Regions from separate parts of the Rhizobium sp. ZPR4 genome, predicted to be linked through region 1. Evidence: predicted binding sites of a transcription regulator. Region 1 holds the regulator's gene; each other region holds the start of a gene.

The links. The regulator PhoB, encoded in region 1, activates phosphate uptake and scavenging genes when phosphate is short. The targets are predictions, from matches to a motif close to TGTCATNNANCTGTCAT.
Positions count from the first base shown of each region.
Region 2: ABOK31_RS06460 (toxic anion resistance protein) is a predicted target of PhoB. The motif match lies at 1,371-1,387, and genes of this name have one in related genera.
Region 3: ABOK31_RS14505 (1-acyl-sn-glycerol-3-phosphate acyltransferase) is a predicted target of PhoB. The motif match lies at 1,626-1,642, and genes of this name have one in related genera.
Region 4: ABOK31_RS22335 (acetoacetate decarboxylase) is a predicted target of PhoB. The motif match lies at 1,368-1,384, and genes of this name have one in related genera.

Region 1 is NZ_CP157967.1:137,869-141,261, reverse strand. It holds gene ABOK31_RS00715 (aspartate aminotransferase family protein) at 1-356, opposite strand, end outside; gene ABOK31_RS00710 (GcrA family cell cycle regulator) at 782-1,309, shown strand; gene phoB (phosphate regulon transcriptional regulator PhoB) at 1,459-2,142, opposite strand; gene phoU (phosphate signaling complex protein PhoU) at 2,173-2,886, opposite strand; gene pstB (phosphate ABC transporter ATP-binding protein PstB) at 2,938-3,393, opposite strand, start outside.
Region 2 is NZ_CP157967.1:1,303,569-1,306,961, forward strand. It holds gene ABOK31_RS06450 (RidA family protein) at 1-374, opposite strand, end outside; gene ABOK31_RS06455 (cell envelope integrity EipB family protein) at 510-1,337, shown strand; gene ABOK31_RS06460 (toxic anion resistance protein) at 1,549-2,628, shown strand; gene ABOK31_RS06465 (VWA domain-containing protein) at 2,633-3,393, shown strand, end outside.
Region 3 is NZ_CP157967.1:2,964,042-2,967,434, forward strand. It holds gene ABOK31_RS14500 (AAA family ATPase) at 1-611, opposite strand, end outside; gene ABOK31_RS14505 (1-acyl-sn-glycerol-3-phosphate acyltransferase) at 638-1,582, opposite strand; gene ABOK31_RS14510 (tyrosine recombinase XerC) at 1,828-2,763, shown strand; gene ABOK31_RS14515 (TraB/GumN family protein) at 2,894-3,393, shown strand, end outside.
Region 4 is NZ_CP157968.1:600,995-604,387, forward strand. It holds gene ppk2 (polyphosphate kinase 2) at 1-405, opposite strand, end outside; gene ABOK31_RS22330 (3-hydroxybutyrate dehydrogenase) at 502-1,290, opposite strand; gene ABOK31_RS22335 (acetoacetate decarboxylase) at 1,497-2,243, shown strand; gene ABOK31_RS22340 (patatin-like phospholipase family protein) at 2,280-3,393, shown strand, end outside.

The sequences.
Region 1 (3,393 bases):
GGATGCCCCTTGGCGAATTGATAGCGCCGCGCCGTCTTGATGGCGCATTCCAGCGCCTCGGCGCCCGAATTGGTGAAAAACACCTTGTCGGCAAAGGTCGCTTCCGTCAGCCGCTTCGACAGCTTTTCCTGACCGGGCACCTCATAGAGGTTGGACAGGTGCCAGACCTTGTCGGCCTGTGCCTTCAATTCGGCGACGAGATGAGGATGGGCGTGACCGAGCGAGTTGACCGCGACGCCGGCTGCGAAATCGAGGTAGCGTTCGCCATTTTCGGTGACCAGCCAGACGCCCTCGCCTCGCTCGAACCGTAGCGGAGCGCGCATATAGGTGTCATAAAGCGGCGTGGTCTCGGCCATGGCCATTTCTCCTCGATCACAACTTTAAGGACCGATCGCTTCCGTTTGATGAAACGGGTCCGAAAAAATCAAAAATGCCGCCTTGCGGCGGCCTGGGCACTATTGATGTTTTGCACCGCGATGTCAACAAAACTGGCGTTTTAGCAGGTGCGAGATAGCGCTTGCGGGCAAAAGAGCTGGGTTCGGCGGCGCCTATTGCAGAAATGCCACGCCTGGACAGCAAGTTGGGGAAAACCTCGAAATCGATTCCTCAAGATTCCCGCGACTCTTGTCACGGAGTCAGCCTCACACTAGGTTAAAAACCAATTGCTAGACTGCATGCGGCGGAACTAGTCACCACAATTTTAGAGCGTTTCGCGCCTTGTTACCATGCGAGGCAATGGTGAGGGATTCTGCCATCGGAAACGCGACAGCGGAGACAGGGCATGAATTGGACAGACGAACGCGTCGAGAAGCTGAAAAAGCTATGGTCCGAAGGGTTGAGCGCCAGCCAGATCGCTGCGCAGCTCGGTGGCGTGAGCCGTAATGCCGTCATCGGCAAGGTGCACCGCCTGAACCTTCCCGGCCGAGCGAAGGCTGGCGGCACGGCAACCGCAGCGCGCACGCCGAAGCGTAGCGCCGCAGCGCCTCGCGCCGCGACCTACGGATCGCGCGTTGCAACCCGCGCGGTGGTCACCCGCCAGCAGGGCGCAACCATGCTGAAGGAAGAGATCGAGGTCGATTCCGTCAACGAAATCCAATATCGCCCGGCATCGAACGTCGTCGTTCCGATCTCCCGCCGCCTCGGCCTGACGGAGCTGACGGAACGCACCTGCAAGTGGCCGGTCGGCGACCCGCTGAAGGATGATTTTCACTTTTGCGGCAATGACAGCCCGGATTCGTCGCCCTACTGCACCTATCATCAGCGCATGGCCTACCAGCCCGTGCATGATCGCCGGCGCAACAACGGCTGAAAGCCATAAGCAAAACCAAAGAGAAACGGGCCCCTCGAGGCCCGTTTTTCTATTTCCGCCGCGACTGCATAATTTAAGAGGTTACAGCGACCTTAACGCGTCTTGAAAGACGCGTGACGCAGTAATGTTGATGCCTGAGCGGCTTGCGCTCAGGCTTCCATGGAATAGCCCGCGCCGCGAACGGTGCGGATGACATCCTGCATATTGGAGAAATTAAGCGCCTTGCGCAGGCGGCCGACATGGACATCGACGGTGCGTTCGTCGACGTAGATATCGTGACCCCATACGCCGTCGAGCAGCTGCGACCGCGAAAAGACGCGGCCCGGCGAGGACATCAGGAATTCCAGCAGGCGGAATTCCGTCGGCCCCAACCGCACTTCGCGGCTCTTGCGGTGGACGCGATGGGTTTCGCGGTCCAGCTCGATATCGCCGCAGCGCAGCACCGTGGAGAGAACCTCCGGGCGGGCACGCCGCAACATCGCCTTGACGCGGGCCATCAGCTCCGGCGTCGAGAACGGCTTGACGACATAATCATCCGCGCCGGTCGAAAGCCCGCGCACGCGCTCGCTTTCCTCGCCGCGGGCCGTCAGCATGATGATTGGCAGGCGCTCCGTCTCCGGCCGCATACGCAGCCGGCGGCAGAGCTCAATACCGGACACGCCGGGGAGCATCCAGTCGAGGATCAGGAGATCGGGGATGCGCTCCTGGAGACGCAGCTCGGCCTCATCGCCTCTGAGGATCGTGTCGACCTCGAAGCCTTCGGCCTCAAGATTATAGCGCAGCAGAACGCTGAGCGCTTCCTCGTCTTCTACAACAGCAACTCTCGGAACCATGCGCCTTTGGTCTCCTTTTTCGCTTCCAGATTATTCCGTCACCGCGCCGACGGTATTGGCGGTATCGTCCTTCGGGCGCTCGCCTTCGGGCTGGGCGCCGGTCGCCATGTAATAGATCGTCTCGGCGATATTGGTGGCATGGTCGCCGATGCGCTCGATGTTCTTGGCGCAGAAGAGAAGATGCGTGCAGGTGGTGATGTTGCGCGGATCTTCCATCATGTAGGTCAGCATCTCGCGGAAGAGCGAGGTGTACATGGCGTCGATTTCCTCGTCGCGTTCGCGGATCGACACGGCCTTGTCGGGCGACCGGGTCGCGTAGACGTCCAGAACTTCCTTGAGCTGGCTCAGCGCCAGTTCGGAGAGATGCTCGATGCCGCGGGCGAGACGGCGGGGGACACCGGTGCCCTGAACGGCGATGACGCGCTTGGCGGTGTTCTTGCCGAGATCGCCGACACGCTCCAGATCGGAGGCGATGCGGATCGAACCCATGATTTCGCGCAGGTCGGCTGCCATCGGCTGACGGCGAGCGATCGTGACGATCGCCTTGTCGCCGACTTCGCGCTCGGCATGGTCGAGAACGACGTCGTCGGAAATAACCTTCTGTGCGAGGCCGGCATCGCTGTTGACCAACGCACGTACGCTGTCGCTAACCATCTGCTCGGCCAGGCCGCCCATTTCCGCAATGCGGCGCGTCAGGAACTTCAGGTCTTCGTCGTAAGCAGAGAGAATGTGAGTGGAGACCATTTTTCTATCCTCAAGGTGAACTGTGTGAAATGAGCCGCGCGCCTGACATCATCAACCAAAACGGCCCATGATGTAATCCTGCGTGCGGAAATCGTCGGGATTGGTGAACATCTTATCGGTGTCGTTCTCCTCGACCAGATGGCCGAGGTGGAACATTGCGGTGCGCTGCGAGACGCGGGCTGCCTGCTGCATGGAATGCGTCACGATGACGATGGTGAAATTTTCCCGCAGCTCGTGGATAAGGTCTTCGACCTTGGCTGTTGCAATCGGATCGAGCGCCGAGCACGGCTCGTCCATCAGGATAACTTCCGGGCTAACCGCGACAGCGCGCGCGATGCAGAGGCGCTGCTGCTGACCGCCCGAAAGGCTGGTGCCGGCGTCGTGAAGCCGATCCTTCACTTCGCCCCAGAGACCGGCCTTCTGCAGGCTGGTTTCGACGATATGCTCCAGATCGGCTTTCGAGCGATGCAGGCCGTGAATACGCGGGCCATAGGCAACGTTTTCGTA
Region 2 (3,393 bases), 1.2 Mb from region 1:
CCGAGTACGTTTGCCAGAAGATTCGAAGCGCCGTTGATGACAAGGTGCTGCTCGACGAAATCAGGGGTCGAGGCGACGAAGCCGTTCAGCTTGATCAGGCGCCTGATGCGGCCGAGATCGCCGCCAAGAGCAGCCTTCGCCTGGGCGAGAATGTTGATGGCGCAGAGTTCGGCTGCGCGTTGTCCGCCGGCAACGTCCACATCCTTCCCGAGATGACCTGTCACGCCGATCTTGCCATTTTCCATCGGTAGCTGGCCGGAGAGATAGAGGAGATTGCCGCTGATGACATAGGGAACGTAGTTGGCAGCTGGTGCTGCAGCTTGCGGCAGAGCGATGCCGAGTTCCTTCAGGCGGCCCTCGATAGCGTCGGACATTTTCATCTCCCGTTTTGTTGTAAAAACTTCAAAAATCCGGCATCAAGACTAAATTCCGTCACTTAGGATCGGCAGCCTCGTTTCAGCCGAAAGCGTTCTTATAACATCGCGTGCGAGTCCAACAGGAGATAATGAATGTTCCGCTCGAGTCTTGCTGCTTCCATCGTTTCGGGCCTGAGCATTCTGTCACTGGGTACTTCGGCAGCCTATGCGGCCGGCCCGAGCGGACTGATCGCGCATCGCGCCGTCTATGATCTCGAACTGAAGGATGCTTCCGATCGGTCCGGAATTTCCGGCATGGTCGGCCGCATGGTCTATGAGTTCGAAGGCTCCGATTGTACCGGATTCACCACCAATTTCCGCTTCGTAACGAAGATCGACACTGGCGATTCCACCCGCGTCAGCGACCAGCAGACGACGACCTTCGAGGATCTCGGCAAGCGCCTGTTCCGTTTCGAGACCAAGTCCTTTACCGACAATCAGCTCGACAAGGATGTGCGCGGCGCCGCAAGCGACGACCAGAAGGGTATCAAGGTCGATCTCACGCAGCCGCACAACAAACAGGTCCAGATCATCGAGAGCCGCTTCCCGACGGAGCATATGCTCGACATCATCCACAATGCGAAGCTCGGCAAGAACTTCTTCGAGGCACAGGTCTTTGACGGTTCCGATGACGGCGACAAGCCGCTGATCGCGACCACTGTCGTCGGCAAGGAACAGACGCCAGCAACGGATGATCCCGATGCCGACAAGGCTGGCGCCTTCTCCAAGACGCCTTTCTGGCCGGTGACCGTGGCTTATTTCAATGAAAAGTCCACGGGCGACGCCATGCCGGTCTATCGCATGTCTTTCAAGCTCTATGAGAACGGAATTACGCGCGACCTCACCATGGACTATGGCGACTTCGTGCTGACCGGCAAGCTCACCAAGCTCGAGGTTCTCGACAACAAGGCGTGCCAATAGCTTTCTCGTAGCGCTCCCTCGATGCGAAATCCTTGTCATAAAACTGTGATCCAAGTTTCACTATTGTGTGAAATGATCGGCACGCAGAGGTAAGTGTAGCTTCTCTCTGCGCCGATCAGGAATTGTAGTGGGGCGCGCGGGGGCATCGTCTTGGGGGCGATTGGCAATTTTTGCGGTCGGCTCCGCGTCTATGGACGAGAAAGCACGACCTATGAGCAATACCGATATCTCCACCGGTTCCAACAACACTCTGCCGGTCGCCGTCGCCGATCCGGCTGAGATCGCCCGCATCGGTGACAGCATCGATCTGACCGACCGCGCCGGCATTTCCGTTTATGGCGACCGTGCCCAGCAGGCCGTTTCCGACTATTCTGACCGTATCCTGCGCGAGGTGCGCAACCGCGATCTCGGCGAAGTCGGCAAGCTGTTGACCGATATCATCGTCAAATCGAAGAAGCTCGATCCGGCCTCGCTGAAGGACGAAGGTTTCCTGTCGCGGATGTTTTCCTCGTTCCGGGCCAAGCTGGAGCGTTTCAAGGAGCAGTTCGAGGACGTGGCCGGCCAGATCGACCGCATCGGGCTAGAGCTTGACCGTCACAAGGATGTTTTGCGCCGGGACATCGCCCTTCTGGACGACCTGCATGAAGAGACCAAGCAATCGATCGTACAGCTCGATGCCTATGTCCAAGCTGGCAAGGATTTCGCCGAGCGTTTTCGCGCGAACGAACTTCCCCGGCTGAAAAGTGCCGCTGATGCGGCTTCGGCCAATCCCGGTGGCGGCATGCTGGAGGCGCAGGTCTATCAGGACAGCCTTCAGGCACTCGACCGGCTGGAAAAGCGGGTTTTCTACCTGCAACAGGCCCGCCAGCTTGGTATCCAGCAATTGCCGCAGATCCGCATCGTCCAGTCGGGCGATGAAACGCTGATCGAAAATCTGCAGGCGACGTCGGCGCTGACTGTGCCGGCCTGGAAGCAGAAGATGGTGATTCTGCTCGGCCTCACCCAGCAGAAGTCGGCCCTCGAACTGCAGAAGACCGTCACCGACGCCACCAATGACATGATCCGCCAGGCATCGAAAATGATGAAGGATCAGGCGATCGCCATAGAACAGCAATCGCAGCGCGGTATCGTGGATATCGACACGCTCGCCGCCGCCAATCGCGACCTGATCGACACGATCGGTGGCGTCCTGAAGGTGCAGGAGGACGGCCGCGCCAAGCGGGCCGAGGCCGAACAGCGGATGCAGAAAATGACCATTGAGCTCAAAAAGGCGATGATCGAGGCGCGGTGAATCCATGGCAATCCGCACTTTTGCTACCGCGCTGACCCTGGCGGCCGCGCTCCTGTTGAGCGGCTGCAATGTCGGCGGGCAGGTCTCGAAGTTCTCGATCATTTCCGGCTCGGAAAACACCGTGCTGCAACTGATCGTCGAAGAGTTCTGCAAGGAGAAGAAGACGACCTGCAGCTTCTCATACGAGGGCACGCTGGATATCGGCCTGGCACTCCAGAGCGAGCAGGGTGTCGAGCAGGATGCCGTCTGGCCGGCGTCGGGTGTCTGGGTCGACATGTTCGATACCAAGCGCCGGGTGAAGTCGCTGACATCGGTCGCGCAGATGCCTGTCGTTCTCGGTGTGCGCAAATCCAAGGCCGAGGCGCTCGGCTGGGTCGGCAAGCCGGTCTATATGAAAGACATATTGGCGGCGGTGAAGAGCGGCTCGCTGAAGTTCCTCATGACCTCGGCCACGCAATCCAACTCCGGCGCCAGCGCTTATCTTGCCATGCTGTCGAGTGCGCTCGGCAACAAGCCCGTTATCGAGCCGGGCGATCTCGACAAGCCCGATGTCCAGAGCGCAGTTCGCGCGTTGCTTGGCGGTGTCGAGCGTTCCTCGGGCTCGTCGGGCTGGCTTGCGGATCTCTATACGGAGTCTGCCGGCAAGGGCGTACTTTACGACGCCATGTGGAATTACGAAGCGATCCTGAAGGAAACCAACGACAAGCTTACCGGCATGGGCAAGGAGCCGCTTTATGCCATCTACCCGGCCGATGGCGTCGTCGT
Region 3 (3,393 bases), 1.2 Mb from region 1:
GGTCCGCGCAGCGGCGAGCCGCGATCGGTGCGGAAACCATGATAGAACCGCCAGGCATCGACAGCGCGCCGAAAGGCGCCAACCTCTGGAAAATAGCCGGCATCGCCCAGCAGCGCGATTGCCGTTTCCGACGTCAGGGCATTCTCGGGATAGGCTTGCATGCGGCCGCTCTCGCCGCGTACGGAAATGCCCGGACCATCGCGTTTCATCATCGTCACAGGTCGGCGTCCGGTCTCGACCGAAAGCTCTTCGGCCTTAACTTGCGGCTCCAGCGGAAAGCCGGCGGAGGCGCAGGGCGGCCGCATGCCCGCTTCGATCCAGTAGCGGAAGGTCGCCGCCCGCTCCATATCGAGCAGCTCGACATCGAAGCGGATACGCGCCGATTCGTGCGAACGCCGCTTGCCCGACCACATGGCCGAGAACATGCCGCCTTCGCTGGAGATTTCATGCGCCAGCCGGCCGCGAACCGCGGCCTGCACGAGCTGCAACGAGCGGTAGAGGTTGGACTTGCCGACACCATTCTCGCCGATGAACAGATTGACGTCGGCAAGATCCATGCGGATCGAGCGCAGAGAGCGATAATTCCGGGCAAACATGGAACGTAGCTGCATGCCACGCGGTTTAGCCGATTCCCATATCAAAGAGAATGCGAAACCAAGGGCTCATCCTGGGTCGGAGGGACGAGCGGCGCGAAAGTTGCATTCCCATCGGCCGCAAGGTCGAACACCGTGTGCTTCTCCAGCGCCTTCGTCACCTCATTCACGTCGCCGTCCAGATGCTCGACGGGGATGAGGTTGCCGACGAGGAAATCGAACCGGTCGCCCCGCTTGTTCAGCAGCTCGTGGAAGACGGTCATGTCGCGCAGCTCGGTCGACCACTTGGCGAACCAATAGAACAGGCCGGAATTGCGCGCCGTCAGATGCACCGGCAGGATCGGCAGATTGTATTTGCGTGCGAGACCCACGGCCGATGTTTTCCACGGCCGCTCGTTCAGCTTGCCGTTCGCCCAATAGGCGATGCGGCCCGACGGAAAGAGCACCGTGACCTTGCCCTCCGCCACGGCCCGGTTGGTCAGCTGCAGCGTCTCGCGCGTCTTCGGCTTGCTCTTGTATTCCTCGCGCCATTCCACCGGAATGATCATCTCCGCAAAGCGCGGATTGACGCGCACCGCATCGCGGTTGGCAAAGATCATCATGTCTGGCCGGCGCGACTTCAGGAGATCGAAGACGGCGACGCCATCGGCAATGCCAGTCGGATGATTGCTGACAAGAATGAAACCGCCGGATGTGGGAATACGATCGGCATGGGTGACACCGATATCGAGCCTAAGCAGGTCGCTCATATATTCGAAGCACTGGAAGCCCGAAAGCTTGGCGACATCATCGGCAAACTCGATCGCCTTGTTGTAGCGCAGCAGCGTGTAAAGAAACGGACGCATCAGCGGCCAGAGCGGATTCCGGACGATCTTCTGGCCGCGTTCGGCGATCAACGTATCGACGATATGTCCCGGTTGTCCCTGGGATACCAAAGCGATTGCTTCTGCAATCTGTCCCAGTGCAGTTATCGAACCGCGGCGTGCCATGAAGTGTCCTGAATGGTTGAGATATATTCTATCGCAATCGAATATGATCGAAGCATGACAAGCGCCTCGCATATGGCGGCCGAACGATCGGAGATCCTGGATCGGCCCATATGCTGTCTTATTTAGAGTGCGACAGCGCTCGCAGCACGGGGGAAGCGCGCCGAAAGCGGCAGGAAAGTTAGCGATTCCATAACCTTCCTTCCTTCAAAGTGGCAGAAGGAATCCGAATTTCAAGGGGTTTTCCACTGAACGAATTGTTGATCATCGCCGACTCAGGGTTGATGGCGGAACGCAGCCGCTGGCTCGATACGCTTGGCCGGGAGCGGCGGCTCGCCGTCCACACGCTGAATGCCTATGAACGCGATACACGGCAATTCCTGACCTTCCTTACGGGCCATCTCGGCGGCCCGGCGACGATCGAGGATATTCGGGCGCTTCGCCCTGCCGACTTTCGCGCTTTTCTTGCCGCCCGTCGTAAGGATGGCGCGGGCGCACGTTCGCTCGGGCGCAATCTGGCCGGCCTCCGATCCCTGTTGCGCTATCTCGAAAAGAAGGGCCTCGTGAATGCCGCCGGCGCGGCAGCCGTACGCTCGCCGAAACAGCCGAAATCGCTGCCGAAGCCGCTCTCCGACAAGCAGGCGATCACGGTTGTCAGTGATGAGGCGCAGCTGCACGAAGAACCATGGATCGCCGCGCGCGATGCAGCCGTGCTGACCCTGCTCTACGGCTGCGGCCTGCGCATTTCCGAAGCACTGGATCTGAAACCGCAGGATTTTTTTGCAGGCGCAACCTCGCTGCGCATCACCGGCAAAGGCAACAAGACGCGGCTGGTACCGCTGTTGCCGATCGTCATCGAAGCGGTCGATCAATATCGCAAGCTCTGCCCCTACCATCTCGAAGCCGATGACGCCCTCTTTCGCGGCGCGCGCGGCGGCAAGCTGCAGCCGGGCATCATCCAGCACGGCATGCAGAAGCTGCGCGGCGCCTTCGGGCTGCCGGATACGGCAACGCCACACGCGCTCCGTCATTCCTTCGCCACTCATCTCCTGGCCGGCGGCGGCGATCTGCGCACCATCCAGGAACTGCTCGGCCATGCCAGCCTCTCGACGACGCAGGTCTATACCGGCGTCGATTCCTCGCGCCTGCTCGAGGTCTACGACCGCGCTCACCCGCGCGCATAAGGAAAGATTAACCTCTCGCGTTAAGGGAATTTCCGTCTCGCTCGCTTAAAGCAGAACCATGTCCCGGCATGCCTCCCGAAAGCCGCTTTCGGGCGTTAGCGGTCATGCTCTCTGCGAACGGAAGATTCTGATGATTTCTGCCCTCGGGTCCAAGACGATGCGGTCGATGAAGCCGACGCTTGGCGATATGCTGCTCTGGCTTGCCACGGCCTTTCCGCTGATGCTCGCCATCCTGTTGATCGCAACCATGCTGACGCTGCAGCCGGCGCATGCCGAAGGTGCCGTGTCCGACAGCTGCGGCGGCAAGGATCTCATGGCGGAACTTCAAAAGAGCGACCCGGCAAAATACGCCTCCATCATCGCCGCCGGCGACAAGGTGGAGAATGGCAAGGGCATCTTCTGGAAGATCGAAAAGCCCGGCCTGAAGCCGTCATGGCTGCTCGGCTCCATGCATGTTTCGGATTCGCGCGTGCTCACCTTGCCGAAGGGGGCAGCAGACGCCGTTGCATCAGCCGATACGATCGTTGTCGAATCGGACGAGATCCTCGATGACAAGAAAGCAGCAGCCGCACTCTTCGCCAATCCCTCACTCACCATGCTCACCGACGGCTCGACGATTAGCCAGCACCT
Region 4 (3,393 bases), on a different replicon from region 1:
TGCCGTCGGCAGATGGGCGGCATAGCGCTGAAAATACCACTGGTGCTTCTCGCGCTCGGTCGGTGCCGGCAGCGCGACGACGCGGCAGATGCGCGGATTGAGACGCTGGGTGACGCGCTTGATGGCGCCGCCCTTGCCGGCGGAATCGCGGCCTTCGAACAGCACGACGACCTTGAGTTTCTTGTATTGCACCCAGTCCTGCAGGCGCACCAGCTCATGCTGAAGGCGGAAGAGTTCGCGGAAATAAACGCGGCGATCAAGTGTCGCCTCGCCTTCGCTGATCAGGCCTTCGGCAACCAGCTCGTCGAGACGGTCCTCTTCGAGCTGCATCTCCAGCTCTTCGTCGAAGCTGTCGACGATTTCATCCTTGATGCGGCTGAGCGGGTCCTGGTTTTCTTCGGTCATTGCGCGCCTCCTGCTCTGTTTTCATGTTGATGCTGCAGCCCTTGGGGCCGCGAGAGCCGGCGCGCTGCTCAGGCATGTGCCGGCTGTGTTTCGGCATTACTCGGCGGTCCAGCCGCCGTCGACGGAAAGCGTCGTGCCGGTAATCTGCTTGGCGGCGTCGCCGCAGAGGAAGACGGCAATCGCGGCCACTTCGTCGACGGTCACGAATTCCTTCGTCGGCTGCGCGGCCAAAAGCACGTCATGCTTGACCTGCTCTTCCGTCATGTTACGTGCCTTCATGGTCTCGGGGATCTGCTTTTCGACGAGCGGCGTCCAGACATAGCCGGGAGCGATGGAGTTGACCGTCACGCCGTTCTGAGCAGCTTCGAGAGCGATCGTCTTGGTGAGGCCGGTAATGCCGTGCTTGGCCGAAACATAGGCCGACTTGAAGGGCGAGGCGACGAGCGCATGCGCCGAGGACGTGTTGATGATGCGGCCCCACTTGCGCGCCTTCATGCCCGGAATGGCGGCCTTGATCGCGTAGAAGGCGGCAAGCAGGTTGATGCGGATGATCGCTTCCCATTTGTCGTCGGGAAACTCCTCGATCGGGGCGACGAACTGGATGCCGGCATTGTTGACAAGAATATCGAGACTGCCGAAGGCTTCCTCGGCTTCGCGCACCATTGATGTCACTTCCTCGCCATTCATCATGTTGGCACCGGAGTAGCGGCACTTCACGCCGAAATCGGCTTCGATGCCAGCGCGTTCCTTCTCGATTGCATCGGCATCGCCGAGGCCGTTGATCGTCACATTCGCGCCTTCGGCGGCAAAGGCGCGGGCAATCGCAAGCCCGATACCGCTCGTCGAACCGGTGACCAGCGCATTCTTCGAAGTCAACGAACCCATGATGCAACTCCTGCAATGTCTATGACATGGTTGGGTAAATGGAAAATGCCAAGATGAGCGCACACTGCCAGCCTCGTATGTCGCTTTGATAACAGTGCAATTTTGCTCCGTGCCGCGAGCCATCGACACCTGACACTTCTCTGTCATGCAACCGTGCAAGTTTTCGCTCCGGTGCCCGGCGATTTCCTCCAACGACGGAATATACGATGAAGGTCGAAGACATTCTCAAGCATGCCTATGCGATGCCGCTGACCAACCCTTCCTACCCTCCGGGACCCTATCGGTTCTTCGATCGTGAATACATCATTATCACCTACCGCACCTCGCGTGAGGCTCTTGAGGCCGTCGTACCCGCGCCGCTCGAAATCGACGAGCCGCTGGTGAAATACGAATTCATCCGCATGCCCGATTCCACCGGCTTTGGCGATTATACAGAGACCGGGCAGGTCATCCCGGTCACATATCGCGGGCAGAAGGGCGGCTATGTTCACTCCATGTATCTCGACGACGATGCGCCGATCACCGGCGGCCGTGAGATCTGGGGTTTTCCGAAGAAGCTTGCCAGCCCGAAGATTGTCAACGAGGGCGAAGTCATCGTCGGCACGCTGCATTACGGCAGTGTTCTCTGCGCCACCGGAACGATGGGCTACAAGCACAAGCCGGTCGACCAGGGACCGCTTCTGTCCGCTCTCTCGGAGCCTAATTTCCTGATCAAGATCGTGCCGCATGTCGACGCCACCCCGCGCATCTGCGAGCTGGTGCGCTATTACCTGACCGATATCACCATCAAGGAAGCCTGGACTTCGCCGGCTGCTCTCGATCTTCGGCCGCATGTCATGGCCGACGTCGCACGGCTGCCCGTGCTGGAAGTGGTTTCCGCGGTTCATTTCACCGCCGATCTGACGCTCGGTCTCGGCGAAGTCGTTCACGACTATCTCGCAGAGCGCAGATAACCAAACCTCATTGCTATTTCATGCTGGAGACGGATCGTGCTTGAACGAAATACTAAGGCCGCAGCCCCGACTATTCCGGAAATTGCCATGCAATATGATCGCGTCGCTCTGGTATTCCAGGGTGGCGGCGCGCTAGGTGCTTATCAGGCTGGCGTCTACCAGGCGCTTGCCGAAGCGGGATGCGAGCCGACCTGGCTTTCGGGGGTCTCGATCGGCGCGGTCAATGCCGCGATCATCGCCGGTAACGAGCCGGGCCGGCGTCTGCAGCGTCTGGAGCAGTTCTGGCAGATCATCTCCGGCCGCAAGATCTGGGCCTATACGCCGGAAGGCGATTTCTTCCGCGATATCCGCAATCGCACCAGCTCGTGGATGACGATGACGATGGGCCAGCCCGGCTTCTTCAAGCCACGTTTCCCCAATCCCTGGCTGGAGCTGCCGGGTGCGGAAGGCGCGACCAGCTTCTACGATTCCTCGGAGTTGAAGAAGACGCTGGAGATGCTGATCGACTTCGACGTGCTCAACGACGGCAAGAAGCGTTTCAGCGTCGGTGCCGTGAATGTGCGCACCGGCAACTTCGTCTATTTCGACACCGACAATATCCGCATCGGCCCCGAGCACATCATGGCGAGCGGTGCCCTGCCGCCCGCCCTGCCGTCCATCCGCATCGAAGGCGAATATTATTGGGACGGCGGCATCGTCTCCAATACGCCGCTTCAATACCTGCTCGATCAGGAGGAGGATCGCAGCTCGCTGGTGTTCCAGGTGGACTTGTTCAGCGCCCGCGGCGTCCTGCCGCGCAGCATGCCCGATGTGCTGTCGCGCCACAAGGACATCATGTATTCGAGCCGTACGCGGCAGAACACCGACAATTTCAAGCGCATCCACGGGCTGAAGATGAAGCTCCTGAGTGCGCTGAAGCGCGTTCCGAAGGATCAGCTGACCCCGGAAGAGGAAGAGCTGATCGCCGATTATTCCGATGCCGGCGTCGTCAACATCGTGCATCTGATCTATCAGCACAAGAATTACGAAGGCCATGCCAAGGACTATGAGTTCTCCGGCACCTCGATGCGCGAGCATTGGGACATGGGACTGGAAGATACCAAGCGCACGCTGCGCCACACTGAATGGCTGCTGCCACCCTTCAGTGATG